DNA from 2 places in the Afipia sp. GW822-FHT04G07 genome. Region 2 is predicted to be linked to the other one. Evidence: predicted binding sites of a transcription regulator. Region 2 holds the regulator's gene; the other holds the start of a gene.
The links. Region 2 encodes LexA, which represses DNA repair genes until DNA is damaged. Its sites were predicted from a motif close to TGTTCNNNNTGTGTTCNG; they were not measured.
Positions count from the first base shown of each region.

Region 1: AC1RKJ_RS03350 (2'-5' RNA ligase family protein) is a predicted target of LexA. The motif match lies at 6,994-7,011, and genes of this name have one in related genera.

Region 1 is NZ_JBXAMP010000001.1:684,373-699,843, forward strand. It holds gene AC1RKJ_RS03315 (branched-chain amino acid ABC transporter permease) at 1-672, opposite strand, end outside; gene AC1RKJ_RS03320 (ABC transporter substrate-binding protein) at 744-1,964, opposite strand; gene AC1RKJ_RS03325 (ABC transporter ATP-binding protein) at 2,033-2,749, opposite strand; gene AC1RKJ_RS03330 (ABC transporter ATP-binding protein) at 2,778-3,533, opposite strand; gene AC1RKJ_RS03335 (PAS domain-containing protein) at 3,884-4,486, shown strand; gene AC1RKJ_RS03340 (dicarboxylate/amino acid:cation symporter) at 4,511-5,842, opposite strand; gene AC1RKJ_RS03345 (ArsC family reductase) at 6,003-6,353, opposite strand; gene AC1RKJ_RS03350 (2'-5' RNA ligase family protein) at 6,387-6,971, opposite strand; gene AC1RKJ_RS03355 (ArsR/SmtB family transcription factor) at 7,120-7,458, shown strand; gene AC1RKJ_RS03360 (SRPBCC family protein) at 7,455-7,937, shown strand; gene AC1RKJ_RS03365 (DUF5993 family protein) at 8,063-8,221, shown strand; gene AC1RKJ_RS03370 (disulfide bond formation protein B) at 8,230-8,781, shown strand; gene AC1RKJ_RS03375 (hypothetical protein) at 8,771-9,061, opposite strand; gene AC1RKJ_RS03380 (DUF899 domain-containing protein) at 9,058-9,831, opposite strand; gene AC1RKJ_RS03385 (helix-turn-helix domain-containing protein) at 9,958-11,178, shown strand; gene AC1RKJ_RS03390 (Vgb family protein) at 11,210-11,860, shown strand; gene AC1RKJ_RS03395 (YdeI/OmpD-associated family protein) at 11,899-12,489, opposite strand; gene AC1RKJ_RS03400 (hypothetical protein) at 12,559-13,221, opposite strand; gene guaA (glutamine-hydrolyzing GMP synthase) at 13,233-14,828, opposite strand; gene AC1RKJ_RS03410 (nuclear transport factor 2 family protein) at 14,972-15,346, shown strand; gene AC1RKJ_RS03415 (RsmB/NOP family class I SAM-dependent RNA methyltransferase) at 15,353-15,471, opposite strand, start outside.
Region 2 is NZ_JBXAMP010000001.1:212,155-227,625, forward strand. It holds gene gltX (glutamate--tRNA ligase) at 1-137, opposite strand, end outside; gene AC1RKJ_RS01035 (glutamine--tRNA ligase/YqeY domain fusion protein) at 324-1,997, shown strand; gene AC1RKJ_RS01040 (ComEC/Rec2 family competence protein) at 2,093-4,372, shown strand; gene lexA (transcriptional repressor LexA) at 4,383-5,096, opposite strand; gene AC1RKJ_RS01050 (molybdopterin molybdotransferase MoeA) at 5,263-6,471, opposite strand; gene moaC (cyclic pyranopterin monophosphate synthase MoaC) at 6,648-7,166, opposite strand; gene trpC (indole-3-glycerol phosphate synthase TrpC) at 7,168-7,989, opposite strand; gene trpD (anthranilate phosphoribosyltransferase) at 8,003-9,016, opposite strand; gene AC1RKJ_RS01070 (peptidylprolyl isomerase) at 9,057-10,955, opposite strand; gene tpiA (triose-phosphate isomerase) at 11,240-11,995, shown strand; gene secG (preprotein translocase subunit SecG) at 12,131-12,499, shown strand; gene pyrG (CTP synthase) at 12,671-14,302, shown strand; gene AC1RKJ_RS01090 (COG3904 family protein) at 14,360-15,208, shown strand; gene AC1RKJ_RS01095 (PAAR domain-containing protein) at 15,216-15,471, opposite strand, start outside.

The sequences.
Region 1 (15,471 bases), 470 kb from region 2:
GATGATGAGATCCGCGCCCATCAGCGGGCGCACCTGGTTGATCGGCGCGGACAGCACACCGGCCAGCGCCGCAAGGCCGACGCCGAGGCCGTAGGTCAGCGTGATCATGCGCGGCACGTTGATGCCGAAGGCGCGCACCAGCGTCGGATTTTCCGTCGCGGCGCGCAGGTATGCGCCAAGCCGCGTCCGCTCGATCATGTACCAGGTCGCGATGCAGACGATCAGCGAGAAGATCACGACCCAGCCGCGATAGATCGGCAGGTACATGAAGCCGAGATTGACGCCGCCCTTGAGAAGATCGGGAATGGCATAGGGCAACCCGGACGATCCGAAATAATTCTGGAACACGCCCTGAATGACCAGCGCCATGCCGAACGTCAGCAGCAAACCGTACAGATGATCGAGGCCGGTCAGCCATTGCAGCATCGTGCGCTCGAGCAGGATGCCGAAACCGCCGACAATGATCGGCGCCAGGATCAACGCCCACCAGTAGTTGATGCCCGCAAGGTTCAGCAGGAAGTACGCGACGAACGCGCCCATCATGTAGAGCGCGCCGTGCGCGAAGTTGATGATGTTGAGCATGCCGAAGATCACGGCCAACCCAAGGCTGAGCAGCGCGTAGAACGAGCCGTTGATCAATCCGACCAGAAGCTGGGCGTACAGGGCTTGCATCGTATTCTCTCGCGCGCACTAAACCGTGTTGAATGGATGCCCGGCGGCGTGAAGCCGCCGGGCGATCGCGATTACTTCTTCAGAAGCGCACAGGTGCTCTTGTCGAGCGGCGTGAACGCCTGATCGGCGGGAATCGTGGCGACCGTCTTGTAGTAATCCCAAGGTCCCTTGGATTCGGCAGGCGACTTCACCTCGAACAGGTAGGCCGGGTGCAGATTGCGGCCGTTCGGCTGGATCGAGCCCTTGCCGAACAGCGGATCATCAACCGGCATTCCCTTCATCGCAGCGACGATCTTTGCGCCGTCATGCGAATTGCCGCCTTCCTTCTCCAGGACCTTCAGATAGTGGATGATGGAAGAATACACGCCGGCCTGCACCATGGTCGGCATTGCCTTGTTCTTCATGCGCTCGGCAAAGCGCTTCGAGAACGCGCGCGTTCCGTCATTCAAATCCCAATAAAAGGTTTCGGTCATGTTCAGACCCTGCGCGACGTTCAGACCGAGAGCATGCACGTCAGAGATGAACATCAGCAGCCCGGCGAGCTTCTGCCCTCCCTTGACGATGCCGAACTCGGACGCTTGCTTGATGGCGTTGATGGTATCGCCGCCCGCGTTGGCAAGGCCGATCACCTTGGCCTTCGACGACTGTGCCTGAAGCAGGAATGACGAGAAGTCAGACGAGTTCAGCGGGTGACGAACGCCGCCAACCACCTTGCCGCCCAGCGCCGTCACTGCCGCAGTCGTGTCACGCTCGAGCGCGGAGCCGAATGCATAGTCTGCCGTCAGGAAAAACCACGTATCGCCGCCGGCCTTCGTCAGCGCCGAACCCGTTCCGTGGGCGAGCATATAGGTGTCGTAGGTCCAGTGAATCGTGTTCGGCGAGCACTGGGCGTTCGACAGATCCGAGGTGCCTGCACCCGAATTCAGGAAGATAATGTTCTTCTCTTTCACCAGATTGTTGACCGCAAGCGCGACCGACGATGTGGGAACGTCGGAAATGACATCGACCTTGTCTACGTCAATCCACTGACGCGCGACGCTGACGCCGATGTCCGGCTTGTTCTGGTGGTCGCCGGCGACGACTTCGATTTTCCAGCCCTTCTTGTTCAGGCCGGAATCTTCAACAGCCATCTGGGCTGCCAGGACCGAGCCCGGGCCGCCAATATCCGCATAAAGGCCTGACTGATCGCTCAACACGCCGATCTTGACGTTCTTGTCCTGCGCGAAAGCGCCGGTGGCCGCACCAAGCACCAGCGCGGTGCCCAGCATCAGCGTTGAAATCGTTTTCTTCATTGTCTTCCTCCTGGATGCCGCCTGTTAGCGGCGTTTGTTGTTACTCGATAACTGGTCTTGATAGCGGCTCACACGCCGAGATAGGTGTGCAGTCTCTCCATGTTGGCCTGGAGTTCCGAGTTTGCGAACGTGTCGATGATCTTGCCGTGCTCGACGATGTAGAAGCGATCGGCAACGGTCGCGGCGAAACGGAAGTTCTGCTCGACCAGCAGGATCGTGAAGCCTTCCGCTTTCAGCCGCGCGATCATCTTGCCGATCTGCTGAATGATGACCGGGGCAAGACCTTCGGTCGGCTCGTCCAGCATCAGGAACCGCGCGCCGGTGCGCAGGATGCGTGCGATGGCCAGCATCTGCTGTTCGCCGCCGGACAATTTCGTGCCCTGGCTGCCGAGGCGTTCCTTGAGATTCGGGAACAAATCGAAGATCTGGTCGAGCGACATGCCGCCGCCGCGAATGATCGGCGGCAGCAACAGGTTTTCCTTGACGTCGAGGCTGGCGAAAATGCCCCGCTCTTCCGGACAGAACGCCACGCCGAGACGTGCGATCCTGTCCGACGACATGCGGATGATTTCCTGGCCCTCGAACGACACCGAGCCGGTGCGCTTGCCGATAATTCCCATCACCGACTTGAGCGTCGAGGTCTTGCCGGCGCCGTTGCGGCCGAGCAGCGTGACGACCTCACCGGGGCGCACATCGAAATCGATGCCGTGAAGGATGTGGGATTCGCCGTACCACGCTTCCAGATTCTTGACAGCGAGAACCGGAGAGCCTGCGACGCTGTTCATGGCGGGATTATTCATGGTCATGGCGGGATTATTCATGGCCCGCTCCCAGATAGGCTTCCTTGACCTGCGGATGCTTCGAGAGCGTGGCGTAGTCACCTTCCGCGAGGACCTTGCCGCGCGTCAGGACAGTAATGGTGTCGGACAAGTTGGCGACGACGTTCAGGTTATGCTCGACCATCAGGATCGTATACTTCTGCGAAATCCGCTTGATCAGCGCCGCGACCTTGTCGATGTCCTCATGGCCCATGCCCGCCATCGGCTCATCCAGCAGCATCATTTCGGGATCGAGCGCCAGCGTGGTCGCGATTTCCAGCGCGCGCTTGCGCCCGTAGGGCATTTCCACCGCGGGCGTGTTGGCGAATTCGCTCAGCCCGACATCGTCGAGCAGATCCCGCGCGCGGTCGTTGAAACGATCCAGCACGGACTTCGACCGCCAGAAGTCAAACGAGTTGCCGTGCTGACGCTGCAAGGCGACGCGCACGTTCTCCAGCGCCGTGAGGTGCGGAAACACCGCTGAAATCTGGAACGACCGGACCAGGCCAAGCCGGGCCACATCGGCCGGCGCCATTGCCGTAATATCCTGCCCCTTATAGAGAATCTGGCCGCGCGTCGGCTTCAGGAACTTGGTCAACAGGTTGAAGCACGTGGTCTTCCCGGCGCCGTTCGGGCCGATCAGAGCGTGAATACTCCCCCGCCGCACCCGCAGATTGACGTCACTCACGGCCACAAAACCCGCGAATTCTTTCGTCAATCCGTGGGTTTCAAGAATAAACTCATCAGACAAGCGAATTCCCCCTGTCAGCCTTCACGCGAGCGCTCGCGTGTGACCGTTTTTGGCAGCCGTACCCTCAAGATTTTCAGGGAAAACCTCGCAAGGACCGACAGCTCGGGCGAGAATATGCAGCGAATTGTAAGCGTTGCGCAAGGTGCAATGCTGCCCAGCGGAACGTGCGTAATCTGCAAAAAGTATAATAGACGCCACTGCCCAAGCTCGCGCCAGCCGCTTTGCGCCGCTCCGGAAACGATCCGTTAAGCCTGTTTCCGGGCTTGATTCGGCTTTCACTGAAAATTTCAACCCAAGACGGAAGATTGCTGGCAATGAATTTTTAGCTATTTCATTTTGGGATTTCAGCGATGGATTTTTTAAGCGCAGCCCCGGCGATCGTAAAATCTATCAAGCAGCGCGAGCTCCTGAATTACTGGCTGCGGCTTTATGCCAGGCACGAACGTCTGCCGACGTTCGACGCCTATCAACCCGACCGTCTTGCCGAAGAACGCGACGATCTCGTCTACATCGTTGTCAAGGGCGCCGGCGATGCACTCCGCTTTGTGATCGACAGCGACGGCACGCGCATGTCGAATGCTTACGGGACAACCGGCAAAGGCCGTTATCTCGATGAATATCTCGGCGCCAAACTCGCTCCCGCGGTCATGCCTATCTACCAGGAATGTGTCCGGCAACGACTTCCCGTCTTCAGCATCTCGCAGGTCAACGACCTGTACGGCCGCAAGGTGGATTACGAGCGCCTCCTGATGCCCTTCTCGAACGGAGCAGGCGTCGACTGGATCATCGCTTCACTGAAGACGATCAGCGATGACGGCGGCTTTGAAATCCGCAACCTGATGCGCGCGAACGACGTGGAGCCGAGCTACAAACTTCGCGCCGTCATCAATCAGGATCTGTTCCACAAGCCCCCCGGCCGCATCGCGCCCGGCGATGCGATCGAGTTCGTCTAGGGCAGCGTGAGCCCGCGAAGCGGTTCAGGCCGCCGCGCGGGTATGCTCCATCTCCTCGCCGATCTCGATGGGATGCGCCATCGCCTCGTGCAGCTTGTCCTTGTCGAGTTCACCTTCCCATCGGCTAATGACGACGGTGGCGACGCCGTTTCCGATCAGGTTGGTCAGGGCGCGGCACTCGCTCATGAACTTGTCGATGCCGACCAGGATCGCCAGCGACGCGATCGGAATATCCGGCACGATCGCAAGCGTCGCCGCCAGCGTGATGAAGCCTGCGCCGGTGACGCCCGATGCGCCTTTCGACGTGACGATCGCGACACCGAGAATGCCAAGCTCCTGCCAGATCGTGAGATGCGTATTGGTGGCCTGTGCAAGGAACAGCGTCGCCAGCGTCATGTAGATGTTGGTGCCGTCGAGATTGAAGCTGTAGCCGGTCGGGATCACGAGGCCGACGACACCGCGCGACGCGCCGAGCCGCTCCATCTTCTTGATCATGTTGGGCAGCACCGTTTCGGATGAACTGGTGCCGAGCACGATCAAAAGCTCATCCTTGATATAGGCGATGAATCGCAGGATGGAGAATCCCGAGAACCGCGCGATGCCGCCCAGCACCAGCAGGACGAAAAGAACGCTGGTGAAGTAGAACGTGCCGATCAGCGCTGCCAGATTCCACAACGCGCCGAGACCGTAAGCGCCCACCGTAAAAGCCATCGCACCGAAAGCACCGATCGGCGCAGCGCGCACGATGATACGGATTACGCCGAAGAAAACCTTCGCAGCCATATCGATGGCGTGCGCGATGGGCTCGCCGGCCGGTCCCAGAAAGGCAATCGCGAAACCGGACAGGATCGACACCAGCAGCACCTGCAACAGATCGCCCTTGGCGAGCGCGCCGATGAAGCTTTCCGGAATGATCGCCATCAGGTGCGCGACGATGCCGTCTTCACTCGCCTTGTGGACGTAGGTCGCGACCGCTTTCGGATCGAGCGTCGCAGGATCGATGTTGAAGCCGCTGCCGGGCTGGATGATTTCACCGACAAGCAGGCCGACCAGCAGCGCGATGGTCGACACGACTTCGAAATAAAGCAGCGCCTTGAGTCCCACGCGGCCAACACGCTTGAGATCGCCCATCGAGGAAATGCCGTGCACGACCGTGCAGAAGATGACCGGTGCGATCATCATCTTGATCAGCGAGATGAAGCCGTCCCCGAGCGGCTTCAGCGCCTTGCCAGTGTTCGGATAGAAATGGCCGATCAGGACGCCGAGCGCGATGGCGATCAACACCTGAATATAGAGAATGCTGTACCAGGGCGATCGCGTTGAGGCCGGTACTGACGAGGCGGTGGTCACGGTCATTGACGGTATCCTGCGAGGGGCGGCGGTAAAACGTGCGTCCGCGGAACGTGCGCCAGAATGCCGCACCCCTCAAGCAAAATCCATACTCCGCAGACCTCCTTCCACGCTCTCGTGATGCGGAACCCCTCCGCGGAGTTCAAACCCGCTCCGACGCATCAACTCACCGCTTGATCGACGTCTCGTAAATGTCCGGCTTGAAGCCGACCAGCAGCTTGCCGCCGGTCTCGAGAACGGGACGCTTGATCATCGACGGCTGGGCCAGCATCAGCGCCATCGCCTTCCTCTCGGTGAGATTTTCTTTCTCGACGTCGGGAAGTTTCCGGAACGTGGTGCCGGCCTTGTTCAGCAGCGTCTCCCAACCGACCTTCGCGCTCCACTTCTCAAGACGCTCCTTGTCGATGCCCGCCGTCTTGTAATCGTGAAAGCTGTAGTCGATGCGATGCTTGTCCAGCCACGCGCGGGCCTTCTTCATCGTGTCGCAGTTCTTGATGCCGTAGATTGTGATGGGCAAGGCGTATCCTCAGGTAAATTCACGAACCGAACTTTAGCCACGCAACGGCCAGCGCGCGAGGTGTATGTGCCTGCCCTGCCCCACAAGGCTGTGCACGAGCACGAACTCCGTCACGGTCCACCCCAATGTTTCGATCGCGCGCTCTTCAACAATGCGCTGATCGTAAAGCAAGGTCATGTGCGGCGTGAAATGCCGCGTCACCCAGCGTCCCAGCCCGGCTTTTGTCATGACCTCACCCAAGCTCCGGTGAAATGCGGTCAACGCGGCCATGTCTCCGCACGCGCGCAACACGAACGGCCTCCTTGCTCTCCTGTTATGGAAACTCAACGCATGATCGAAACGCACCTCGAACGGCGGTATGGACACGGCAGCCGCCGCCGCATGCGTCGTATCCACAAGCCCGGGCGGCACACCGTTGTACTTGCCGAGACTGTGCAGCGAGACATGAAGACATGACGACGCAAGCGCCTTGCCGCTTAGCCCGTGATCCCTGCGACATTGCTGAATCCGCTCATCGATCGCGGGGACGCTCGTGATGGGCGGGACGAACGCCAGGAACAGATTGTCGGTCGGCTCCAGGGGACTTTCAAATCGCGGCAATAGAAGCTGCTCGGACATGATACGCACTCCGATTTTACATCGGAACAAATCATGAACATTTCGGCCTGTAAAGCGGCGGGCCGCGTCGGTGCTTCAGAGGCTGTTTCCGGCTTGACGGCCGGCCTGCCTGGTTGTATTTAAGCATCTACTTAAATAAGAGATGACCATGCCCAGCGATGCTCTGAGCGGCACTTTCAAGGCTCTCGCCGATCCCACGCGGCGCGCGATCCTTGCGCGCCTTGCGCTCGGCGAAACCTCGGTTCTGGAACTGGCAAAGCCATTCGCCATGAGCCTCCCGGCCGTCTCCCAGCACCTGAAAGTTCTGGAGAGCGCAGGCCTTGTCGCGCGCAGCCGCGACGCCCAGTGGCGGCCCTGCCGGCTGGAGCCCAAGGCGCTGAAGGACGTCACGGAATGGCTCGATCAGTATCGGCGGTTCTGGGAGGAGAGCTTCGGCAAGCTCGATCTGTATCTGAAAGACATCCAGCCAAAGGAAACGGACACATGACGACAACTCTCAAGGTCAAGGCGAGCGCGCCGGAAGACCAGCCCACCATCACGATGGAACGCGAATTCGACGCCGCTCCGGCGGCGCTGTTCCGTGCCTTCACCGACACCGAGGCTTTGAAGACGTGGTACGGCCCGAACGGCTTCACCATCACGGTGCACGCGATGGACCTTCGCGTCGGTGGCCTGTTTCGCTTCACCATGCACGGACCGGACGGCACGGACTATCCGAACCGCATTGCCTACCGTGAGATCAAACCGGCAGAGCGCCTCGCCTATCGCCACGACTCGGACATCGACGACGATCCTCGCGCCTTCGACGTCACTGTCACTTTTGAGGCTTTGGGCACAAGCCGGACGCTCCTGACGATGCGCTCGATTTTCCCATCGGTCGAAGCGCGCAATGCGGTTACGAAATTCGGCGCGGTCGAACTCGGCATGCAAACGCTCGAAAAGCTGGCGGCCTATGTGAAGGGATAGTTTTGGCGACGGAATCGTGGGCGCTCCTTGCTCACCGCCCGGCTAATGGCCGTCATTGCCTGAACCGCCGCTCGCCGACCACCGAATCTGTCATAGGGTAAGTGGTCGGCTGCCCGGGGGTGAGGATGGAATTTACCGCATTGTTTCTGACGATCGCGATCGTGATGCTCGTCGCATGGCGCGGTTCGCGATCCCTCGCGCTGGCCTTGTCCGCCGCCGTGCTCATCGCGTGCGTGGCCACCTTTCTGCATCACGCGACCGATGCCTTGAAGCTGTCGTTCTGAGGCACATCATGACCCCAGCGCGCGCGATCAGCCTCAACGCACTCAGCCTCTATGCGGTGGCGGGCCTCCTTGCGGCGGCATTCGCAGCACAGTTGCTGCTGAATGAACTGCCCTGCCCGCTGTGCCTCCTTCAGCGCGTCATGTTCGCAGCACTGGCCATCGGGCCGATCCTGAACATTCGCTTCGGGCCGCGGCCCAGCCACTATGCGCTGTCGCTGTTCGCCGCCGTCATCGGCGCGGTGGTATCGACCCGACAGGTTCTGCTTCACATCATGCCGGGGGATTCCGGCTACGGCTCCGCGATATTCGGCTATCACTACTATACGTGGGCGTTGCTGGGATTTGTCGCCGCCATCGTGATGCTGTCAGCCATCCTGCTGTTCGACAGCCAGTTCGACAAAAACAATAGCGAGCCTGCGGCTTCAGCGGGAGCGTTTGCGCGCGTCGCAGTCTGGCTCGTCATCGGGCTTGTCGCATTGAACGTGATATCGACGCTGCTGGAATGCGGCTTCGGCGCGTGCGCCGATAACCCCGTTGTCTATGAGTTGCTCAAGCGCTGACGCGGCCCTCGTTACGCCGGGCCGAGATCAGTTTCAGCCAGGGCGTCACATGGAATGCGCTCATCAGCATATACATCGCGGCCATGCCGTCGAGCGGCGACGCGCCTTGTCCGCTCGAGCACAGCATCGCTGGCATCCCTTCACCGAGAACACCTGTCAGCAGCGCCATGATGGCGAAGGTCGGCGCTGCCGCGAGACTCAGCCACTCGGCCGCGCGGAACGCGCCTGCGTTGCCGGGCACCGGCCCGCCGTCCGGTGCGCCTGAACAGGCGGCGCTCATGTCTGCGCACCGCCGTCTTTTTTCCGGAACGCTTCCTCTCCGGCATCCGACACCGCGATCCACTTCGGATCAGGCGCTGCGCCGGCGACGTAACTGTCGTTCCAGTTCCACCACTTGTATGGCCGCTCCTGCGGATAGCCCTTCGGTGAGTCCTCCCACACCTCCTGACGTCCGAGCGCGGTCATGTCGAGGTAGCTCCAGACGGTGCCCATCGCCTCATCGCCGCGGCTGTTGATGAGGTAGGTGCGGAAAATGCGCTCGCCGTCGCGAATGAAGGCGTTGTGGCCGTGCCACTCGTCCACACCGAAGTCGGCGTCGAAACTGTCGGTGATGGTGACCCATGGGATTTTCTCCCAGCCCATCCGCGCCTTCAGGCGCTTGATGTCGGCCTGCGGTGCGCGCGAGGCATAGACGAGGGTCGTATCGCGCGCGTTCAGATGGACGGGGTTGGAAACCTGGTCGGCCCCCAGTGAACAGCCGATGCAGGCATGTTCCGGCCAGCCGTGCACGCCGGGCTCGAAGAAGGCGCGGTAGACGATGAGCTGGCGGCGGCCATTAAACAGATCGAGCAGGCTCACTTTGCCGTTCGGGCCATCGAACGTGTAGGTCTTTTCCACCGCCATCCACGGCATCCGCCGGCGCTCGGCGGCCAGCGCATCACGCGCGCGCAGTTGGGCCTTCTCCTTGACGAGAAGCTGCTCACGCGCGGCCTCCCACTCCTGCGGCGACACGATTGGTGGTGTGTTCATTTCGTTCTTGCCTGTCGTCATGATCTGTTCTCCATCGGCGTCATCGCCCCGCCGTTCGATCCCAATACGGCTTGCTGGCTGGCGGTCGCGGGTTAGATTAGGGCCGGGCCGCCGGACAGTGGGAGTGACAAGTGTGTCGGGATTCAGATGGACTCGCTAATCACGGCAGCGGCCCACGCGCTCGCGTCGGGTGATCCTCTCGGCGCATTGAACAGGGTTGCATTGCGCGACGACCCGCCTGCCCTCGCGCTTCGCGGCATCGCGATGGCGCAACTCGGCGATCTCGTCCGGGCACGAACCCTCCTGCAAAAGGCCGCGCGTGCCTTCGGGCCGAAGGAAGCCGTGGCCCGCGCGAGGTGCGTCGTCGCCGAGGCCGAGATTGCGCTGGTCTCGCGGGATCTCGGCTGGCCCACCAAGCCGCTCGAAGCGGCCCGCATGGCCCTCGAGAAACACAACGACTGGGTGAATGCCGCCCATGCGCGGCATCTTGAAGTCAGGCGCCTTCTCCTGATCGGACGCCTCGACGAGGCGGAGCGCGCGCTCGCCAAGCTCGATCCGGCGCCCTTTCCGCCCGCATGGCGGGCCGCGCACGAACTGGTCGTGGCCGGGATCGCGATGCGGCGACTTCGGACCAAGGACGCGTACGCCTCGCTCGCACGCGCCGGACGTGCGGCACGCGACGCCCGTATCCCGTCGCTTCTGGCGGAGGTCGAAAGCGCCTCACGTGTCCTGAGCACGCCCGCGGCACGGCTCATTGCACACGGCGAGGTGCGCCCGCTCCTGCTTGAAGAGGTCGAAGCATTGCTGGCATCGAAAGCGCTGGTGGTGGACGCATGCCGTTATGCCGTGCGTCACGCGGGCACGACGATCTCGCTCGCACGGCGGCCGGTGTTGTTCACGCTTGCCCGCGCGCTCGCCGAAGCGTGGCCGAAAGATGTGTCGCGGAGCGCGCTGCTTGCGCGAACATTCCGCGCAAAGCACGCCGATGAATCGCATCGCGCGCGGCTGCGCGTCGAGATCGGACGGCTTCGCAAGGCGCTACGGCCGGTAGCCGACGTGACCGCGACCAAAGACGGGTTCGCGCTCGCGCCGCTTCGCGCGCGCGATGTCGTCGTATTGGCAACGCCCGTCGACGAGGAACACGCGTCGGTGCTCGCATTCCTCGCCGACGGCGAGTCGTGGTCGAGTTCGGCGCTCGCCCTGGCGCTCGGCGCCAGCCAGCGGACCGTGCAGCGTGCGCTCGATGAACTTGGCGATGCAGGCAAGGTCCAATCGTTCGGCCGTGCGCGCGCGCGCCGCTGGATGACACCGCCCGTGGCGGGATTCACGACGGCATTGTTACTCCCGGCTGCTCTGCCGGGTGGCTAGGTTGCAGCCATCGAAACAACAGAGGTGAAACATGAAAAGAGCAGCAGCCGAAATTCTTCGCGAGTATGGACCGTTTCCCGGCGTCGAGGCCGTGCATGGCGTCACCTTTGACGGCCAGAGCATCTGGTTTGCGTCCGGCGACCGGCTGAATGTCCTCGATCCCGAAAGCGGCAAGACCGTGCGGACCCTCGACGTCCCCGCGCATGCCGGAACAGCGTTCGACGGACGCTATGTATTTCAGCTTTTTGAAAAGAACATCCAGAAGGTCGATCCGAAATCCGGCCGCGTGCTTGCGACGATCCCGGCGCCCGGCAACGGCGGCGATTCAGGCATGGCGTGGGCCGAAGGCTCGCTCTGGGTCGGGCAGTATCGGGACAAGAAAATCCATCAGGTCGATCCCGAGACGGGAGCGATCCTGCGCACCATTGAATCGAGCCGCTTTGTCACCGGCGTCACCTGGGTCGATGGCGAGCTCTGGCACGGCACATGGGAGGGCGACAACAGCGAATTGCGGCGCATCGATCCTCAAACCGGCGACGTTATCGAGGAACTCGCCATGCCTCCGGGAATGGGCATTTCGGGACTTGAGTCCGACGGCGGCGATCGGCTTTTTTGCGGCGGCGGGCCGAGCGGAAAAATAAGAGCCGTGCGCCGGCCGAAGCGAGCCTCCAAGACTGTCTAAGCGCTTATGCAAACTCCCGCGAGCAGATCGCGCTGCGCTCATTTCTTGCGTTGCGGATAGATCGTTTCGCCACGCTTGAGCATGGCGACGAAGGTCTCGATCTTCTTCGACCGCCCGGCTTCCGTCTTCATGTTGTGGGTACGGAATGCCATTGCGAAACGATTTTGCGCGCTGAGTTTCGCAAGCATGGCCTTGGCTTTTGGCTCGGCGTCGATGGCCGCTTGCAGATCGGCGGGGATTTTCATGTCCTTGCCGCTCTTGTAGGCGCGGTCCCAGCGCCCGTCGGCCTTGGCGGCTTCGACATGTGTCAGGCCGTGCGCGGTCATCCTGCCTTCCTTGATCAGCCGCGCGACGTTATCGACATTGATCTGGCTCCAGGTGCCCTTCTTCGTGCGCGGGGAATAACGCTGCAGGAAGCTCCGGTCGTCGAACCCCTTGCGCTGGCCGTCGATCCAGCCCCAGCACAGCACGACATCGATGGCTTCCTTGGGCGTGATCGACTTGAGGCCCGAATCCACCTTGTGGATTTTGATCCAGACTTCGCCGGCTTTATCGTGGTTCTTGGCGAGCCACTTGTAAAAGCTCGCGGCGTCCTTGAACGCGCGAATTTTTTCGGGATCGACTTTCACCGAGGCATCAATAGCGATGCGGGTCGTGGCCCGGTAGACGCTGCCATGAACCTCGCAACTGCCAAAAGCTCATTTGGGCACGCTCCAAGTACTTAGGCCACGCACCGGTAGCGCGTCATTATTGTCATCAAGCTCCTTTATTATTCCCCGCATCCGAGCGTCCAATTCATCAACTAAACACATTAAGGATTGCTCATGTTGTGCGACCTGCGTCGCTACTTCCAGTGAAGGGCGCTCGCCTTTTTCAAGGCATTCCGCCGCCTTTCCAAGATAGAAATCCATTTGCCGCAATAATAGGACACCGTTACTAGCAAGCTGATTTACCACGGGATGAATATGGTCTGCCCGCTCCGCGAACGATTGCAAAACATTCTGCCCATTTTTGCTGCGGATCAACCAGTGTCGCAACGGAATTTCATTTTTCAAAATTTGTTCATCAACGATTTCAGCGACAGTTAAAGCCGCATCCCGTTGGGCATTTACTAACGCGAACCGAACAGCCCACGCATTCTCTTCGCCTCGCGCTCGACGATCGCGTCTTTGCAATTTTTTTTCGCGATGAAATAACCAGACAGCCCCTGCAATCGCGGCAATTGATCCGGCCGCCTGCACCCAAGCAGCGCCATTCGCACCGAAACCTTCTTTAGCAATGCTGATAGCAGCCCCTACTGTACAGAACGTAACAACTGCGGCACTTGAAACTATAAAGATGGCAGTGCCTCGATCGCGCATCGCCTTCTACCTCATTCCCACTCGATCGTGCCCGGCGGCTTCGACGTCACGTCGTAGACCACGCGGTTGACGCCCTTTACCTCGTTGATGATGCGGGTCGCGGTCTCGCCGAGGAACTTCATGTCGAACGGATAGAAGTCGGCAGTCATGCCGTCGGTGGACGTCACCGCGCGCAGGCCGACGACGTACTCATAGGTCCGGCCATCGCCCATCACGCCGACGGTCTTCACCGGCAGCAGCACGGCGAAAGCCTGCCAGATGGTGTCGTACAAACCCGCCTTGCGGATCTGATCGATATAGACCGCATCGGCCTCGCGCAGGATGTCGAGCTTCTCGCGGGTGATCTCGCCCGGACAGCGGATCGCAAGCCCCGGTCCCGGAAACGGATGCCGGCCAACGAACACGTCCGGCAGGCCGAGTTCGCGGCCCAGCGCGCGCACCTCGTCCTTGAAGAGTTCGCGCAAGGGTTCGACCAGCTTCATGTTCATGCGCGCGGGCAAGCCGCCGACATTGTGATGCGACTTGATCGTGACGGACGGACCGCCGGTAAACGACACGCTTTCGATCACGTCGGGATAGAGCGTGCCCTGTGCGAGGAAATCCGCGCCACCGATCTTCTTGGCTTCGTCATCGAACACATCGATGAATAATCGCCCGATGGTCTTGCGCTTCACCTCCGGATCAGTGACGCCTTCAAGCTCACCGAGGAATGTCTTCGACGCGTCAACATGCACCAGCGGGATGTTGTAGTGGTGCCGGAACAAGTCGACGACGGTCTTGGCTTCATCCTTGCGCAACATGCCGTGATCGACGAACACGCAGGTCAGCTGCTCACCGATGGCTTCGTGAATCAGGATCGCCGCCACGGATGAATCGACGCCGCCCGACAGGCCGCAGATCACCCTGCCCTTGCCTACCTGCGCGCGGATCTTCTCGACCGCTTCCTCGCGGAACGCGCGCATGGTCCAGTCGCCGGTCAGCCCCGCGACCTTGCGGACGAAATTCTTGATCAGCTTCGCGCCGTCCGGGGTGTGCACCACCTCGGGATGAAACTGCATCGCATAGAACTTGCGCTTGTCGTCGGCGATCACGGAGATCGGCGAGCCCGGCGCCTTCGCGACGCCGCGGAAACCGTCCGGCAACTTGGTCACGCGGTCGCCGTGGCTCATCCAGACGTAATGCTTCTCGCCGACCTTCCAGACATCCTCAAACAACGCGCAGTTATCGGTCACTTCGATCAGCGCGCGGCCGAACTCGCGATGATGTCCGGCTTCGACGGTCCCGCCGAGTTGCTGCGCCATGGTCTGCTCGCCGTAGCAGATGCCGAGCACCGGCACGCCTGCGGTCAGGATCGACATCGGCGCGGACGGCGCATCGGCATCGAGCACGGAGGCCGGTCCGCCGGACAGGATCACGGCCTTTGGCTGCATCTCCCTGAAGGCCGCTTCGGCCTTCTGGAACGGCACGATTTCGGAATAAACGCCCTCCTCGCGGACGCGCCGCGCGATGAGCTGCGTCACCTGGGAGCCGAAATCGACGATGAGAATCTTCTCGTGAGCGGCCGCCACGTCGGGCGTCGCTGAAGCGGTCTGGCTGTGTGCTGTCATGGGCAGGAAATACGCGACGGGGGGCGGAGTCGCAACCCGGCAAAGCATGCACGCCGACGCAATCCACCCATCAAAGAGCTCCCGGTTGACTTGCCTTAAATTAGGTCAATAATACTGACCTAATTATAAGATAGGAGAGAAACATGCAAGCTCTGGAGAGGACGCTCGAACAAAGGACCGCCTTCGCGGACGCCTGGATCGGCGCCTGGAACAGCCGCGATCTCGACGGAGTCCTGGCGCTCTATGCCGACGACAGCGAAATGGTCTCGGACAAGATCATCAAGCTGGGTTTCGATCCGAACGGACGGCTGCGCGGCAAGGACAACCTTCGCGCCTATTGGGGCCGCGCCCTGCCCCTGCGCCCGAAGCTCCATTTCACGTTGATCAATGCCTTCGTCAGTCCGGACAGCCTTGTGGTGTTCTATCGCGATGAACTCGGACACGAGATCTGCGAGTATCTGCGCTTAAATGCCGACGGCAAGATCGTACAGGGATCCGCCAACCATATTCACGGCTGATACATTTTAGGTCCGGCGCGTCAGAACCGACACAAAAAACCCGTCGGTGCCGGTCCGGCGCGGGGTCATCAGCAGCCCCTCGTCCGATTGCAGCGTGGCGGCGGTGAAATCGTCCGCCTTGTCCC
Region 2 (15,471 bases):
GTATCCTCGATCCGCAGCAGCATCTTCCCGCCCCGTCCGCGTGCGTAAAGCCAGTTGAACAGCGCGGTGCGTCCTCCGCCAATATGGAGGAAGCCGGTCGGTGAGGGCGCAAAGCGGGTAACGACGGGTTTGGTCATGGCAGCGTTCAGGAGCCTCGGGAAAGTGTTGGCGGGCCGTGTATCACACCGGTGGCGCAGTGTCTCAAAGCGAATTGCGACGAATTAAATGGACTTTCGCCGGGTGCCGCCGGTCACGGGAACGCCATTTGGCCTTGGCGGGGCCGCCCGGATTTGGCACATAGACGCCAACTTGAAAGGGTTTCAATGACTGACGAATCGGGTTCGGACGCGGGCGGCGACTTCATCCGCGACATTGTCGCTGCGGATCTTGCCGCCGGGAAGCACGCCGGCGTGGTGACGCGCTTTCCGCCGGAGCCGAACGGATACCTGCATCTCGGCCATGCGAAATCGATCTGCCTGAACTTCGGAATTGCCGAGGAATTCGGCGGGCATTGCAGCCTGCGCTTCGACGACACCAATCCGACCAAGGAAGAACAGGAATACATCGATGCGATCGAGCGCGACGTGCGCTGGCTCGGCTTCGACTGGGGCACGCACCTGCATTTCGCGTCGGACTATTTCGAGCAGCTTTATGGCTGGGCGCAGGATTTGATCCGCTCCGGGAAGGCCTATGTCGACGATCAGTCGCAGGAGGAAATCCGGCTGACGCGCGGCACGCTGACCGAGCCCGGACAGAACAGCCCGTTCCGCGAGCGGAGCGTTGCGGAAAATCTCGACCTGTTCACGCGGATGCGCGCCGGCGAATTTCCGAACGGCGCGCGCGTACTGCGCGCCAAGATCGACATGACGTCAGGCAACATCAACCTGCGCGATCCCGTGCTCTATCGCATCCTGCACGCGCATCATCCGCGCACCGGGGGGGCGTGGACAATCTATCCGAGCTACGATTTCGCGCATGGCCAGTCCGACGCCATCGAGCACGTCACCCATTCGATCTGCACGCTGGAATTCGCCGATCATCGGCCGCTCTACGACTGGTTCATCGAGAATCTTCCGGTGCCGTCGCGCCCGCGGCAGTACGAATTCGCGCGTCTCAATGTCACCCACACGCTGCTGTCCAAGCGCGTGCTGACGGAACTGGTGCGTGGCGGGCATGTCACCGGCTGGGACGATCCGCGCATGCCGACGCTTGCGGGTTTGCAGCGACGTGGCGTGCCGGCGGAAGCGCTGCGTGAATTCGTGAAGCGGATCGGTGTCGCCAAGGCGAACAGCACCGTGGACATCGGCATGTTCGACTTCGTGGTCCGCGAGACGCTCAACAAGAGCGCGCCGCGCCGCATGGCCGTGCTGCGTCCGCTCAAGGTGGTGATCGAAAATTATCCGGAAGGGCAGGTCGAACATCTCGACGCCGTCAATCATCCGGAGGTGCCGGCATTGGGATCGCGGCAGATTCCGTTCGGGCGTGAAATTTACATCGAGCACGACGACTTCATGGAAACGCCGGTAAAAAAGTTTTTCCGGCTTGCACCGGGCAAAGAGGTGAGGCTGCGCTACGGCTATTTCATCACCTGCCGCGACGTCATCAAGAATGCCGCGGGCGAAGTGATCGAACTGCGCTGCACCTACGACCCAGAAACCCGGGGCGGCAACGCGCCCGACGGCCGCAAGGTGAAGGGGACGATCCACTGGGTCGCCGCGTCGGACGCAGTGCCGGCTGAGGTGAGGCTCTACAATCTTCTGTTCTCGGCGCAGCAGCCCGACGCCGCCAACTTCGCGTCACAGATCAATCCGGACTCGCTCGAGGTCGTGACGGCGATGGTCGAACCGTCGCTGGCCGGCGCGAACGATCCCGGCACGATGCAGTTCGAGCGGCAGGGATACTTCTGCCGCGACCGCGACTCCACGCCCGGCAAGCTGGTGTTCAACCGCACCGTTGGATTGCGCGACACCTGGGCCAAGGTTGCATCCGAAGCGTGAAGATATAGTCGCGCATTCTGCATCCGTTCCGCTGTCCCTTTTGATGCACCGTCAGGTAGCATCCGATCGCGGGGACGCGCGGGCGGGGCGGCGCGATGGCCAGCCGGGACAACGATCAGCGGCGCACACAAGGCCGGGTGACCACCTGGCCGCCGCGGGGTGCTGCGCAGGCCGGCTCAGCCGCCGAAAGCGGCGCGGGTCTCTGGTCGTCGTGGATCGGTATCCTGAAAAGCTGGTTGCGCGCCGAAGCGGGACCGGGGCGGTTGCTGCCCTGGGTGCCGGTCGCGTTCGGCACAGGAATCGCGGCGTATTTCGCAGCGGATCGCGAGCCGGTCGCGTCCGTTGCCGCCGTGACTGCAGCCGTCCTCTGCATCGCCGCGTTCCTCGCGCGTAGGCACCCGATGTTTCCGGCGGTGGTAATGCTGGCCGCGCTCGCCGCGGGCTTCGCGACGGCCGCGCTCAAGACCGCCCGGGTCGCGCATGGCGTGCTGGCGCGTCCGATGTTCGCCGTGACGATGAAGGGCTTTGTCGAAACCCGCGATGAGCGCGAGCGCACCGATCGCTTCGTACTGCGCGTGGAAGAGATGGAAGCTCCGCGCAGCGAAATCAAACTCGAACGTGTGCGGCTGTCGGTCAAGAAAGGCACTGCGCCTGCGGTCGGCAGTTTTGTTGAGCTGAAGGCGCGGCTACTGCCGCCGCTGTCGCCGCTGCGCCCCGGCAGTTACGATTTTGGCCGCGACATGTATTTCGCCGGGATCGGCGCATCCGGATTCGCGATGGGCGCGATCAAGACCATCGAGGCGCCGCGCAGCGGCGGCACATATCTGCGTTATGCCGCGACGATGCAGGGGATGCGCGATGCAATCGACGCGCGGATTCGCAGCGTCCTCACCGGCGATTCACGCGCCATTGCAACGGCGCTGCTCACCGGACGCCGCGACGCGATTTCCACGCCGGTGAACGACGCCATGTTTATCTCCGGGCTTGGCCATGTGCTGTCGATCTCCGGCTATCACATGGCGGTGGTGGCGGGCGTCGTGTTCTTCGCGGTGCGTGCGCTGCTCGCGCTGTTTCCCGGATTAACGGTGACGTTCCCGATCAAGAAATGGTCGGCGGCGGCGGCCTTCGTCGCGGCGTTGTTCTATCTGCTGTTGTCGGGCGCGGAGGTTGCGACGCAACGATCGTTCTTCATGACGGCGGTGGTGCTGATCGCGGTGATGGTGGACCGCCGCGCCATCACGTTCCGCACGCTTGCGGTGGCGGCGATGATCGTGCTGCTGATCGCACCGGAGGCGCTGGTGCATCCGAGTTTCCAGATGTCGTTCGCGGCGACGCTCGGACTCGTGGCGCTGGTCCAACTCGGGATGCCGAACCTGTTCGCGTCGCCGGACAATACGCAGGTGGCGCGCGCCGCGTTGTGGGGCGGCCGCGAGATCACGATGCTGGCGCTGGCGTCGCTGGTCGCGGGATTTGCGACGATGCCTTACGCGGCATTTCACTTTCATCGCGTGACGCCCTACGGGGTGCTGGCCAATCTCGCGGCGATGCCGGTTGTCTCGGTGCTGGTGATGCCGGCCGGATTGTTGGGGCTGCTCGCCATGCCGTTCGGCTTCGACGGCGTGTTCTGGCGGCTGATGGATGTCGGCATCGGCTGGATGATGGCGGTGGCGCAATGGGTCGCGGCATTGCCGGGCGCCATCGGGCGGCTTGCGGCGTTCGGGACCGGGCCATTGGCGGTAATGAGCGCGGGCATCATCGTGCTCGGTCTGTTGCGGACGCCGCTGCGCTGGGTAGGAGCGGGGCTGATCGTGCTCGCAACGGCGTGGGCGCTGACAACACCGCAGCCGGATATTCTCGTGGCTGGCGATGGGCACACCGTCGGGGTACGCGGCAAGGATGGCAGGCTGCGCCTGATGCGCACCGGCAAGGATGCTTTCCTGTCGCGCGAATGGCTCGCCGCCGATGCCGATACCCGCACGGCGGCCGATCCGTCGCTGGTAGATGGTGTGTCCTGCGACAATGCGGGATGCGTGGTGCAGGCGGAAGGCGGCGCCACCGTCGCTCTCACGCTGAAACCTGGAGCTTTCGCGGACGACTGTGCGCGCGCCGCCGTGATCGTGACGTTGCGGCAACCACCGGCCGGTTGCGCGGCCACGGTGCTGGATCAGGACACGCTGCGCAGGCGCGGGACGCTCGCCTTGCGCAAGACCGCCGAAGGCTATGCCGTCACAGCCATCAGGCCGCGCGGCGTCGATCGCCCTTGGTCTGCGGCAGTTGCGGAGGATGAGCCACAGGCTCCAGCGTCTCGGCCGAATGTCCCGGCGCGCTCCGTCGATGCGACGCCCGCCGAAAGCGACCTCCAGCCGGACGATTAATTCTCGAGGCTCAATACTTCCGGAGCAGACCGATCAGCTTGCCCTGAATGCGCACGCGGTTGGGCGGCAGGATCCGGACTTCATAGGCCGAGTTGGCAGGCTCAAGCGCAATGGATGCGCCGCGTCGCCGGAAACGCTTCAGTGTGGCTTCTTCCTCGTCGATCAGCGCGACCACGATGTCGCCAGTGTCGGCGCTGTCGTTGCGCTGGATCAGCACGGTGTCGCCGTCGAGAATACCGGCTTCCATCATGGAATCGCCGCGCACTTCGAGGGCGTAGTGTTCGCCCGACCCGAGCATGTCGGGCGGCAGGCTGATGGTGTGGCTGCGGGTCTGGAGCGCCTCGATGGGCGTACCGGCCGCGATCCGTCCCATGACCGGCACGGAAACCGGGAAGTTCGTATCGTCCTCGTGGCCGGCGGAGCCGCTGCTGCGGACCTTGCCGAGGTTGCCCTCGATGACACTGGGGGTGAAGCCGCGACGGCCGTTGCCGCCGGCACCCGAATTCCCAAGCTCCGGCAGTTTGATGACTTCAATCGCGCGGGCACGGTTGGCGAGCCTGCGGATGAAGCCGCGTTCCTCAAGAGCCGTGATCAGCCGGTGGATGCCGGACTTGGAGCGCAAGTCCAGCGCGTCCTTCATTTCGTCGAACGAGGGCGGAACACCAGCTTCCTTCAGCCGCTCGTTGATAAAGCGCAGAAGCTCGTATTGTTTGCGTGTCAGCATCTATCTGGTCCCCGATCGCCTTTGCTCCGATGCCGCGCCTCTCTGGATACGGGCCGTTGGACGGCCAATCAGGAGTTGCGAGTCACTCGAAACAAATCATGAACGAACACTATCTGTTCCATATGTGTTCCGCAACCCCTTAATTTCACGTCAACGACGGGGAGCTTTAGTTGGGAAGCCGGAGGATCGTGCAGGGCGAGCCGGCAGGGGCCGCTGGTGCGAAGGGTGGGCGGACGATGAGCGCATCCGCCGCCGCCAGATTGCCCACCAGAGAACTGTCCTGAGGGCCTACCGAGGTTGCGACGGGCACGCCGTCGCCGCCGGTTGTAACCCTTGCCCGCAGATGATCCTGCCGCTTGTCGTTGGCTGGCAGCTCGCGCCCCAGCACGGCCCGCTCCAGGACATGATCGACCTGGGTTCGTCCCGACAGCGCGCGGATGAGCGGCACCAGAAACAGGAAGGCGCAGACATAGGATGACACCGGGTTGCCGGGCAGGCCGAGCACGCGCATCGGCCCGAGGCGTCCGTGCATCATCGGCTTTCCGGGCCGCAGCGCGATTTTCCAGAAAGCCATGTCGACGCCTTCGGCTTTCAGCGCAGTCTGAACGAGATCATGGTCGCCGACGGAAGCGCCGCCGGTGGTCACAAGAACATCGACGCCGAGATCGCGCGCACGCCGGATGGCGTCGGTTGTCGACTCGAGTGTATCGCGCGCGATGCCGAGATCGATGGGGTCCGCGCCTTCGTTGCGCGCGAGCGCGATCAGCGCGAACACGTTGCTGTGGACGATCTGGCCCGGCGCGGGCTTTGTGCCCGGCACGACCAGTTCATCCCCGGTCGCGAGGATCGCGACTCTTGGGCGACGATGCACCGGCAGTTGCGGATGATTCATGCTCGCGGCCAGCGCAAGCGCACGATCGGTCAGGAGCGATCCTCGCCGCAGCCCTGTTTCGCCTTCGCGGAAATCGATGCCCGCCGGCCGGATGTTTTTTCCCGCCGCGATGGCCTCGTTCACGATCACGGTGTCGCCGTCGCGCGCGGTGTCTTCCTGAATGATCACGGCGTCGGTCCCGGCCGGGATCACGCCGCCGGTGAAAATGCGCGCGGCTTGTTCCGCGCCGACGGTCGCATTGAACGGGCGGCCGGCGGCGACTTCGCCAATGACTTTCAGGCGTGCGCCCGAAACAGCATCGGCGGCGCGAACCGCATATCCGTCCATCGCCGACATGTCGGCCGGCGGCTGGGTGCGCAATGCTGCGATGTCACGGGACAGCGTGCGATGAAACGCGTCGTTCAGCGCGGCCATTTCTTCGGGAAGCGCGGCTGCGTCCTTGAGGACGGCGGCATAGGCTTCGGCGACCGGCATCAGCGCCATGGGACGCTCCTTACGAGTGGAGTGGATTTGACATTCGCTTCCACCCCGCAGCGAGTACGCAAAGCGAATGTCAAATCCGAAACTCCACTCGAAGTCTATATTTGCTAGTGGTCCTTTGGTTTTAACATTCGCATAAAGGCCTGCTGAAACGGGGTGCGAATGTTAAAACCGGACCACTAGTAGTCGGCGAGATAATGGCCGGACTTGCCGCCCTTTTTCTCGACGAGGCGAACGCCTTCGACATGAATGCCGCGCTCGACGGCCTTCACCATGTCGTAGATCGTGAGACACGCCACCGACACGGCGGTCAGCGCTTCCATCTCCACGCCGGTGGGGCCCTTGACCTTCACCGTCGCGCGCACGCGGCAGCCGGGCAGCTTGGTGTCGGGCGTGATGTCGATAGTGACTTTCGAGAGCGCCAGCGGATGACAGAGCGGAATGAGATCGGAGGTGCGCTTCGCCGCCATGATTCCGGCGACGCGCGCGGTGCCGAGCACGTCGCCCTTGGTGGCGTTGCCCTTCACGATCAGATCGAGCGTCTTGCGGGTCATGACGACATGGCCCTCGGCCACCGCCACGCGCTCGGTGTCGGGCTTTGCCGAAACATCCACCATGCGGGCCTCGCCCTTGGCGTCGATGTGGGTGAGGGCGGAGCCTGCTTTTGTCTTTGACTTTGTCCTGGATTTTTTGGCCACGTCAGCGCGTCCCGGTGGCGCGCTGCGCGCCGTCGCGCGCGAGCAGCGTGCGCGTGGCGGCCGCGACGTCGGCCTGCCGCATCAGGCTTTCGCCGACGAGAAAGGTCGACATGCCGACCTTTTCGAGGCGTGCAAGATCCTGAGGCGCGAAAATCCCGCTTTCACCGACGCTGATGCGATCCTTCGGAATCAGCGGCGCGAGTTCTTCGCTGGTGGCGAGTGTCGTCTCGAATGTGCGCAGGTTGCGGTTGTTGACGCCGAGCAGGGGCGAACGCAGCGTCAGCGCGCGATCGAGTTCTTCGCGATTGTGAACTTCGAGCAGCACGTCCATGCCATGGGCGAACGCCGCGTCCTCGATATCCTTCGCCGCGGCATCGTCGAGCGCGGCCATGATGATCAGGATGCAGTCTGCGCCGTGCGCGCGGGCCTCGGCCACCTGATAGGTGTCGTACATGAAATCCTTGCGCAGCACCGGCAGCGAGACCGCTGCGCGTGCTGCGACCATGAACGCGAGCGAGCCCTGGAACGACGGCGTGTCCGTCAGTACCGAGAGACATGCTGCGCCGCCGGCCTCATAGGCTTTCGCCAGAACTGGCGGATCGAAATCCGCGCGAATGAGCCCCTTCGACGGCGAGGCCTTCTTGATCTCCGCGATCAGCGCGTAATCGCCGCGGGCATGTTTTTCGCGGATGGCGTTGACGAAGCCGCGCGGCGCGGGAGCGGCCTTCGCACGCGCCTCGATTTCGGCGAGCGGAAGCGCACGCTTCGCTGCGGCGATTTCCTCGCGCTTGTAGGTTTCAATCTTGTCGAGGATATCGGACAAGGGCAGTTGCTCCTCAAGCATTGGAGACTGCGACAAGGCGCTTCAGCCTGTCGAGAGCCGCGCCAGTGTCCAGCGCCTTGGTACCGAGCGCAACGCCTTCCTTGAGGTCCTTTGCCTTGCCCGCGACCACGAGTGCTGCGGCGGCGTTCAGGAGCGCGACATTGCGATACGCGCCCCGCTTGCCTTCGAGCACATCGCGCAGCGCCTTGGCGTTGGCTTCGGCGTCGCCGCCTCTGAGTTCCTCAGCCGTGGCGTGCGGCAGTCCGCCGTCCTCGGGCGCAACCTCGAAGGTGCGGATGTTGCCGTTCTCGAGGGCTGCGACAAAGGTCGGGCCGGTGAGGGTGATCTCGTCGAGGCCGTCCGAGCCGTGCACGACCCAAACCGATTCCGCGCCGAGATTTTTCAGCACCTGCGCCAGCGGCTGCACCCACTGTTTCGAGAATACGCCGACCATCTGCCGTTTGACGCCAGCGGGATTGGAGAGCGGTCCCAGCAGATTGAAAATGGTGCGGGTGGCAAGTTCGACGCGCGTGGGTCCGACGTTCTTCATCGCCGGATGATGCGTCGGCGCGAACATGAAACCGATTCCCGCCTCGGCGATGCAGCGGCCGACCTCTGCGGGCGTGATGTCGATCTTGACGCCCAGTGCGGCCAGCGCATCGGCGGAGCCTGATTTCGACGACAGCGCGCGGTTGCCGTGCTTGGCGACCGGCACGCCGGCGCCTGCCAGAATGAACGACGCGCAGGTCGAGACATTGACCGAGCCCGATCCGTCGCCGCCGGTGCCGACGATATCAACCGCGTCAGCCGGCGCTTTCACGGTCAGCATCTTGGCGCGCATGGCGGAGACCGCACCGGTGATCTCGTCGATGGTTTCGCCGCGCACGCGCAGCGCCATCAGCAGGCCGCCCATCTGCGACGGCGTCGCTTCGCCGGACATCATGCGGTCGAACGCGGTCGCCGCCTCGTCGCGCGACAGGGCCGCGCCGGTGGCGGCTTTTCCGATGATCGCTTTCAGATTGTCCATAATCGAGGCTTGCCTGATGTGACGTTCGCCGATGAGCTTACTATTGAGCGGCGGCCGCCGCACCTGTCGCGACTGCAAACGCGTTCTGGTTGATCGTGACGCCGATCTCGGCCTCCAGCTTGGCGACATAGGCGGCGATCTGCTCTTCCATTTCCGCGCGCTGGAGATTTTCCTTCAGCTTCTTCACGTCATCGGATGCGAGATCGACCGGCGGCACGACCACGTCGGTGACCTTGAACACGATCCACTCGCTGGCGCCGTTGCCTTCGACCTGTCCCACGCCGTCCTTCGGCGTGCGGAACGCGGCTGCGACTAGCCGTTCGGGCACGTTCTTCGGGTCCGCGTCGCGCCGGAAGAGGGTGGCCTTTTCGACTTTGACGCCGGCAGCAGTCGCTTCCGCGTCGAACGCGGCGCCCTTGTTCAGTTTCTCGACGATCTCGGCGGCCTTGGTGCGAAGACGGGTCGAGACCTGTTCGTCGCGCCAGCGTGTCTCGACCTGTTCCTTCACTTCGTCGAGCGGCCGGTCGCGCGACGGCGTGATGCCGAGGACGTCGAACCAGAGTTCGCCGCCGTTGTACTGGACCGGCTCGTTCTCGACGCCGATGTTGCTGGCAAAGGCAGGTGTCGTGATGTCGATGCCTTGCGGCAGGCCTGTCACCGGCTTGCCGTCGAGCCCGCGGCCGGAGCGGTCGACAGCTTCGATGGTGACGGCCTTGAGCCCGAGTTTCTGAGCCGCTTCGGCGATGTTCGATCCGCCGCCGCGCTCGTCCTCGATCTTGTTGTGCAGGTCCTGCAACTGCGCCCGCGCGCGCTCCAGCGCGATCTCGCGCTTGATCGTCGCCGCTACGCTGTCATAGGTCGGGTTGGTGCCGGGCTCGACTTTCGTGACCTTCAGCAGCGCGGTGACCAGCGTGCCCTTGACCGGCTGACTGACGGAGTCCGGTGTGAGTCCGAAAGCGGCATCCGCGATCGCGGCATCGCTGATGGCGGCCCGCGTCACGTTGCCGAGGTCGATGTCGCTTGGGGTGAGATTGCGCTCCTTGGCGATGTCCTCGAACGACGTTCCGGCGGCGATGCGGTCGCGCGCGGCTTTCGCCTCGTCGGCGTTCGGGAACGGAATCTGGAACACCTGCCGGCGTTCCGGCGTCGCGTAACGCTCTTTGCGCTGTTCAAAAATCTTCTTGGCGTCGTCGTCGCTGACGTTGATCCACTTCGCAAGGTCGTCCGGCGTCAACGTCAGCACGGCGATCTTGCGAAACTCCGGTGCCCTGAACAACTGCTTGCGGTCTTCGAAATAGGCGGCCAGTGCCTCGGGCGAGGGAGGCGCGATGGTGCCGGCCTGAGCCGAGGTCAGCCGCAGGTAGTCGGCCGAGCGCTGTTCGTTCTGGAAGCGGACCAGTGCGTCAAGCTGGGTCTTGGTCGGCTCAAGTCCAGAGACCACCGTGCTGGTGATCTGGTTGCGCAGCAGGCGGCGGCGCTGCTCGGAGACATAGCGCTGCTCGGTATAGCCGAACTGGCGGATAGTCTGCACGAAGCGCTCCTGATCGAACTTGCCATCGACGCCCTTGAAATTCGGGTCGTTGGAAATCATGCGCGCCACGTCGGCGTCCGATTGTCCAAGGCCCAGGCGGCGGGCGTCTTCGTCGAGGGCTGCGTCGGCGATGACTTCCTGAAGCACCTGGCGGTCGAGGCCGAAGTTGCGCGCCTGCTCCATGGTGAGCGGCCGGCCGAAACGGCGTCCGATTTGCTGCACCTTGTCGGTGAACAGATTGCGGAATTGTTCAGTGGTGATTTCGGTGCTGCCGATCTTGGCGAGCGACGACTGTCCGAATCCCTTGAAGATGTCGGCAATGCCCCAGACGCCGAAACTGACGATCAGCACGCCGAACATGACGGACATCACCGTCTTGCCGAGCCAATTCGATGAGGCTTTGCGCATTCCTCGGAGCATGGGACCAACTTGATGTTCAGGAGGAGGGGTGGCGGCTCGCCGGAGGCGTTACCGCGTTGTTTCGCCGACATATAAAGGGGTGCCGGTTCCCTAGCAACCATGCTGACGGCGACGCTTCAGCGCGGTTAACGGTATGATCCCGAAAGCGGAACCGGTTTTTGGAAAAAGCCCTTATCCATCGGGGCCGCCGTGTGGAAACCCCGCCTGCGGAACTGGCGTCGGCGGAAGGCCTCTGCTAGCGCAAATCAACCCACCGTCACGCGAGATCAATCATGACCGACAAGCGCCGCCCCCTGATCGCCGGGAACTGGAAAATGAACGGCCTGAAAGCCTCAATGAACGAACTGGCGTCGATCTGGCAGGGTGCGGGCGATCTGAAGGGCAGGGCCGATCTCCTGATCTGTCCGCCGGCGACGCTGCTGTTCACCGCCACCGCCGTTGTGTCCGGATCGAAGGTTGCGATCGGCGCGCAGGATTGCCACCCGGCGGCCTCCGGCGCTCATACGGGCGATATTTCAGCCGAGATGCTGGCCGATGCGGGCGCGAGCGCGGTCATTGTCGGTCACTCCGAGCGCCGGGCCGATCACGGCGAGAGCGATGCGCTGGTACGTTCCAAGGCCGAGGCGGCCTGGCGGGCCAAATTGGTTGCGATTGTCTGCGTCGGCGAGACGCAGGCCGAACGTGACGCGGGGCAGGCGCTGGAGGTGGTGGGACGACAGCTCGCCGGATCGGTGCTGGATGGGGCGACCGCCGCCAATCTGGTCGTCGCTTACGAGCCGGTCTGGGCGATCGGCACAGGCCGCACCCCGACAACCAAGGATATCGAGGAAGTTCATGGGTTTATCCGGGCTAAACTCAATGAACGCTTTAGCCAGGAGGGGAGCGGTATGCGAATCCTCTACGGCGGCTCCGTGAAGCCCTCAAACGCAGCGGAATTGATGGCCGTTGCCAACGTCGACGGCGCGCTGGTCGGCGGAGCGAGCCTGAAAGCGGTTGATTTCCTTGCGATTGCGGCCGCGTGTCTCTAAATCACGGTTATTGATCGCGGTCCGCCGGGGGTGACAATCACCCCTGCAATCGTGTACAGACCGCGCAACTTCAACCCCCGCAAGCTTCATGTGCGCCCGGCTGCCGGTGCCAGAGGCTTGTGACGGAAGGTCACGATGCAGACTGTCATTATCGTCATCCATCTCATGCTCGTTCTCGGCCTGATCGGCGTGGTGCTGCTTCAGCGTTCTGAGGGCGGCGGCCTCGGCGTCGGCGGCGGAGGTGGCGGCGGTTTCATGTCGAGCCGTGGCACGACCAATCTCCTGACGCGCACCACGGCGATTCTGGCCGCGGGCTTCTTCATCACCAGCCTGTTCCTGTCGTGGCTCGCGAGCTACGAGCGCAAGCCAGCGTCGATCATCAACACCAGCCCGGCGCCGATCTCGCAGCCTGGCGCTCCGGCGGCACCGGCAGGCGGTCTGCTGGATTCGCTTCCGAAGGCCCCGGCGGCGCCATCCGCTCCGCAGGCGCCGCAGTCGAAATAAGGGACAAAGAATTGCAGTCATGCGCGAGTTGCTTGCCTGCAAGTCTCAGAGTTGCCTTCCAAGTCCCTGACTGAACTTACATATCCAAGTGGTCCACAGCGCTGCAATTCGCCGGCGTTTGTGTGCGTTTAGTTTTGCGAATCACGACGGCGGAGATAAAGGTTAAATCCCATGGCGCGGTATATTTTCATCACCGGCGGCGTGGTCTCCTCGCTCGGCAAAGGTCTGGCTTCAGCCGCACTCGGTGCGCTGTTGCAGTCACGAGGCTACAAGGTCCGCCTTCGCAAACTCGATCCCTATCTCAACCTCGATCCCGGAACGATGTCGCCGTATCAGCACGGCGAGGTGTTCGTGACCGATGACGGCGCGGAGACGGATCTCGATCTGGGTCACTACGAACGCTTCACGGGGCGTCCGGCGACCAAGGCCGACAACATCACCACCGGCCGCATCTATCAGGACATCCTGACCAAGGAGCGCCGCGGCGATTATCTCGGCGCGACCATTCAGGTCATTCCGCACGTCACCAACGCCATCAAGGATTTCATCCTCAACGGCAATGACGGCTACGACTTCGTGCTGTGCGAAGTCGGCGGCACCGTCGGCGATATCGAAGGCCTGCCGTTCTTCGAGGCGATTCGTCAGGTGAAGAACGACCTGCCGCGCGGCGACGTGATCTACATTCACCTCACGCTGCTGCCGTACATTCCAAGCGCGGGCGAACTGAAAACAAAGCCGACGCAGCACTCGGTCAAGGAATTGCGCTCCATCGGCATCCAGCCGGATATTCTTCTGTGCCGCACTGATCGGGAAATCCCGAAGGAAGAACGGCGCAAGCTGGCGCTGTTCTGCAATGTACGCGAAACCGCCGTGATCGAGGCGCGCGACGTCGACAACATCTATGCCGTGCCGGAGGCGTATCACGCCGCGGGCCTCGACGACGAAGTGCTCGCCGCGTTCGGCATCGTCGATGTGAAGCAGCCCGCGCTGGATTCGTGGCATGTCATCAACGAGCGCGTCCGCAATCCGGAAGGCCAGGTGACCATCGCCATCGTCGGCAAGTACACCGGCATGAAGGACGCTTACAAATCGCTGATTGAAGCGCTGTCGCACGGCGGCATCGCCAACAAGGTGAAGGTCAATCTCGACTGGATCGAGTCGGAAGTCTTCGAGAACGAGGATCCCGCGCCGTTTCTCGAACACGTCAACGGCATTCTGGTGCCTGGCGGATTCGGCCAGCGTGGCGCGGAAGGCAAGATCAAGGCGGCGCAGTTCGCGCGGGAGCGCGACGTTCCGTATTTCGGCATCTGCTTCGGGATGCAGATGGCGGTGATCGAGGCCGCGCGCAATCTCGCGGGTATCGAAGCGGCCAACTCCACCGAATTTGGTCCGACGAAAGAACCGCTGGTCGGCCTGATGACCGAATGGCTGCGCGGCAACGAACTCGAGAAGCGCACCAAGGCGGGCGATCTCGGCGGCACCATGCGTCTCGGCGCCTATCCGGCGACGCTCAAGAAGGGCAGCCGCGTGTCGGAGGTCTACGGTGGCGCGACCGAGATTTCAGAGCGCCATCGCCACCGCTACGAGGTCAACACCGCTTACAAGGACCGGCTCGAACAGCATGGCCTGCGCTTCTCGGGCCTGTCGCCCGATGGCGTCCTGCCGGAGATCGTCGAGTACGAGGATCATCCGTGGTTCATCGGGGTGCAGTATCATCCCGAACTGAAATCGCGTCCGTTCGAACCGCACCCGCTGTTCGCATCGTTCGTGCAGGCCGCGATGGTCCAGAGCCGGCTGGTCTGATCCGGACGTATCTGGCCGCACCTCCATTGCGCTGGCCGGAGTGTTTCAGGATGCGGAATGACTGAAGGCGAACGCCGACAATCTGCGAAAGGCTCCGTGCCGGAAGTAGGTGCCGCACGCGCGAAGCCTGCCCGCACGGAGACCCCGTCGCCGTGGGGCGCGCCATCACAGCCGCCACCGCAATATCCGCAGCCGGCGCCGCCACAGGCGCCCGCGCGCCGCTGGCGTGGCGGGGGAACGCTGGCGTCGGTTCTCTTCGCCGGCCTGCTGCTGGCAGGCGTCCTCATTCCCGCCTATCGGGATATCTCATCGCCGGGGGCGTGGTCCTACTGGAAGGACGTTTTCGTTTCTTCCAGCATGACGGCGTCAGCGGTCTCCATGCCAGACGGCCGCAAGGCGCTCGCCATTGAGGGACGGATCGGCCCCGGCGCCGCGAACTGGTTTCGTGAGCAACTCGACGCGGCCAAGCTGACCGCCGGAGATACGATCTTCCTGTCGTCGCCCGGCGGCTCGCTCGATCAGGGCCTCATCATGGGCGCGGTGGTGCGATCCCGCGAACTGACGACAGTGGTTGGGAAAGTCGATTCCGGCGGCCGTCCACAGCCTTCACGTTGCGCCAGCGCATGCGTGTTCGTTTTTGCGGGCGGCAAAGTCCGCGAAGCCATGCCGCGTTCCGTGCTCGGCGTGCACCAGTTCACCAGCACTTCGTCGAAGGGCGAGGAGTCCGCGAGTGACATCGTGGCGCGAACCCAGCAGACCACTGGCATCATCCTCGACTATATGACCCGGATGGGCGTTTCCCCCTCGATCATGCAGGCGATGACGGCGAGCAAGGATATCCGTTGGCTCACCGAGAAAGAAACGTTCGATCTGAATCTGGTCACGGCGCGCTACACCGTACGCTAGCGGTGATTTACTTCGGGCATCCCGAGGTCTGGTCGCCGGTGCGGGCCGCCGGTTTTCCGTTGATGTAAATCCCACCTGCGCCGCCGACCACAACACCGCCGCAGCTTGTCTTGCCGCTGGAGATGGCGGCCGGCTTGCCGTTGATGAAGACGTTCGAGGACCCTTCCGCGATCACGCCGCCGTCGCTGGTCGTGTCGCCCTGACGCGCGGCGGGCTTGCCGTTGAAGGTGACACCGGCCGCGCCGCCTGTCACCACGCCGGGT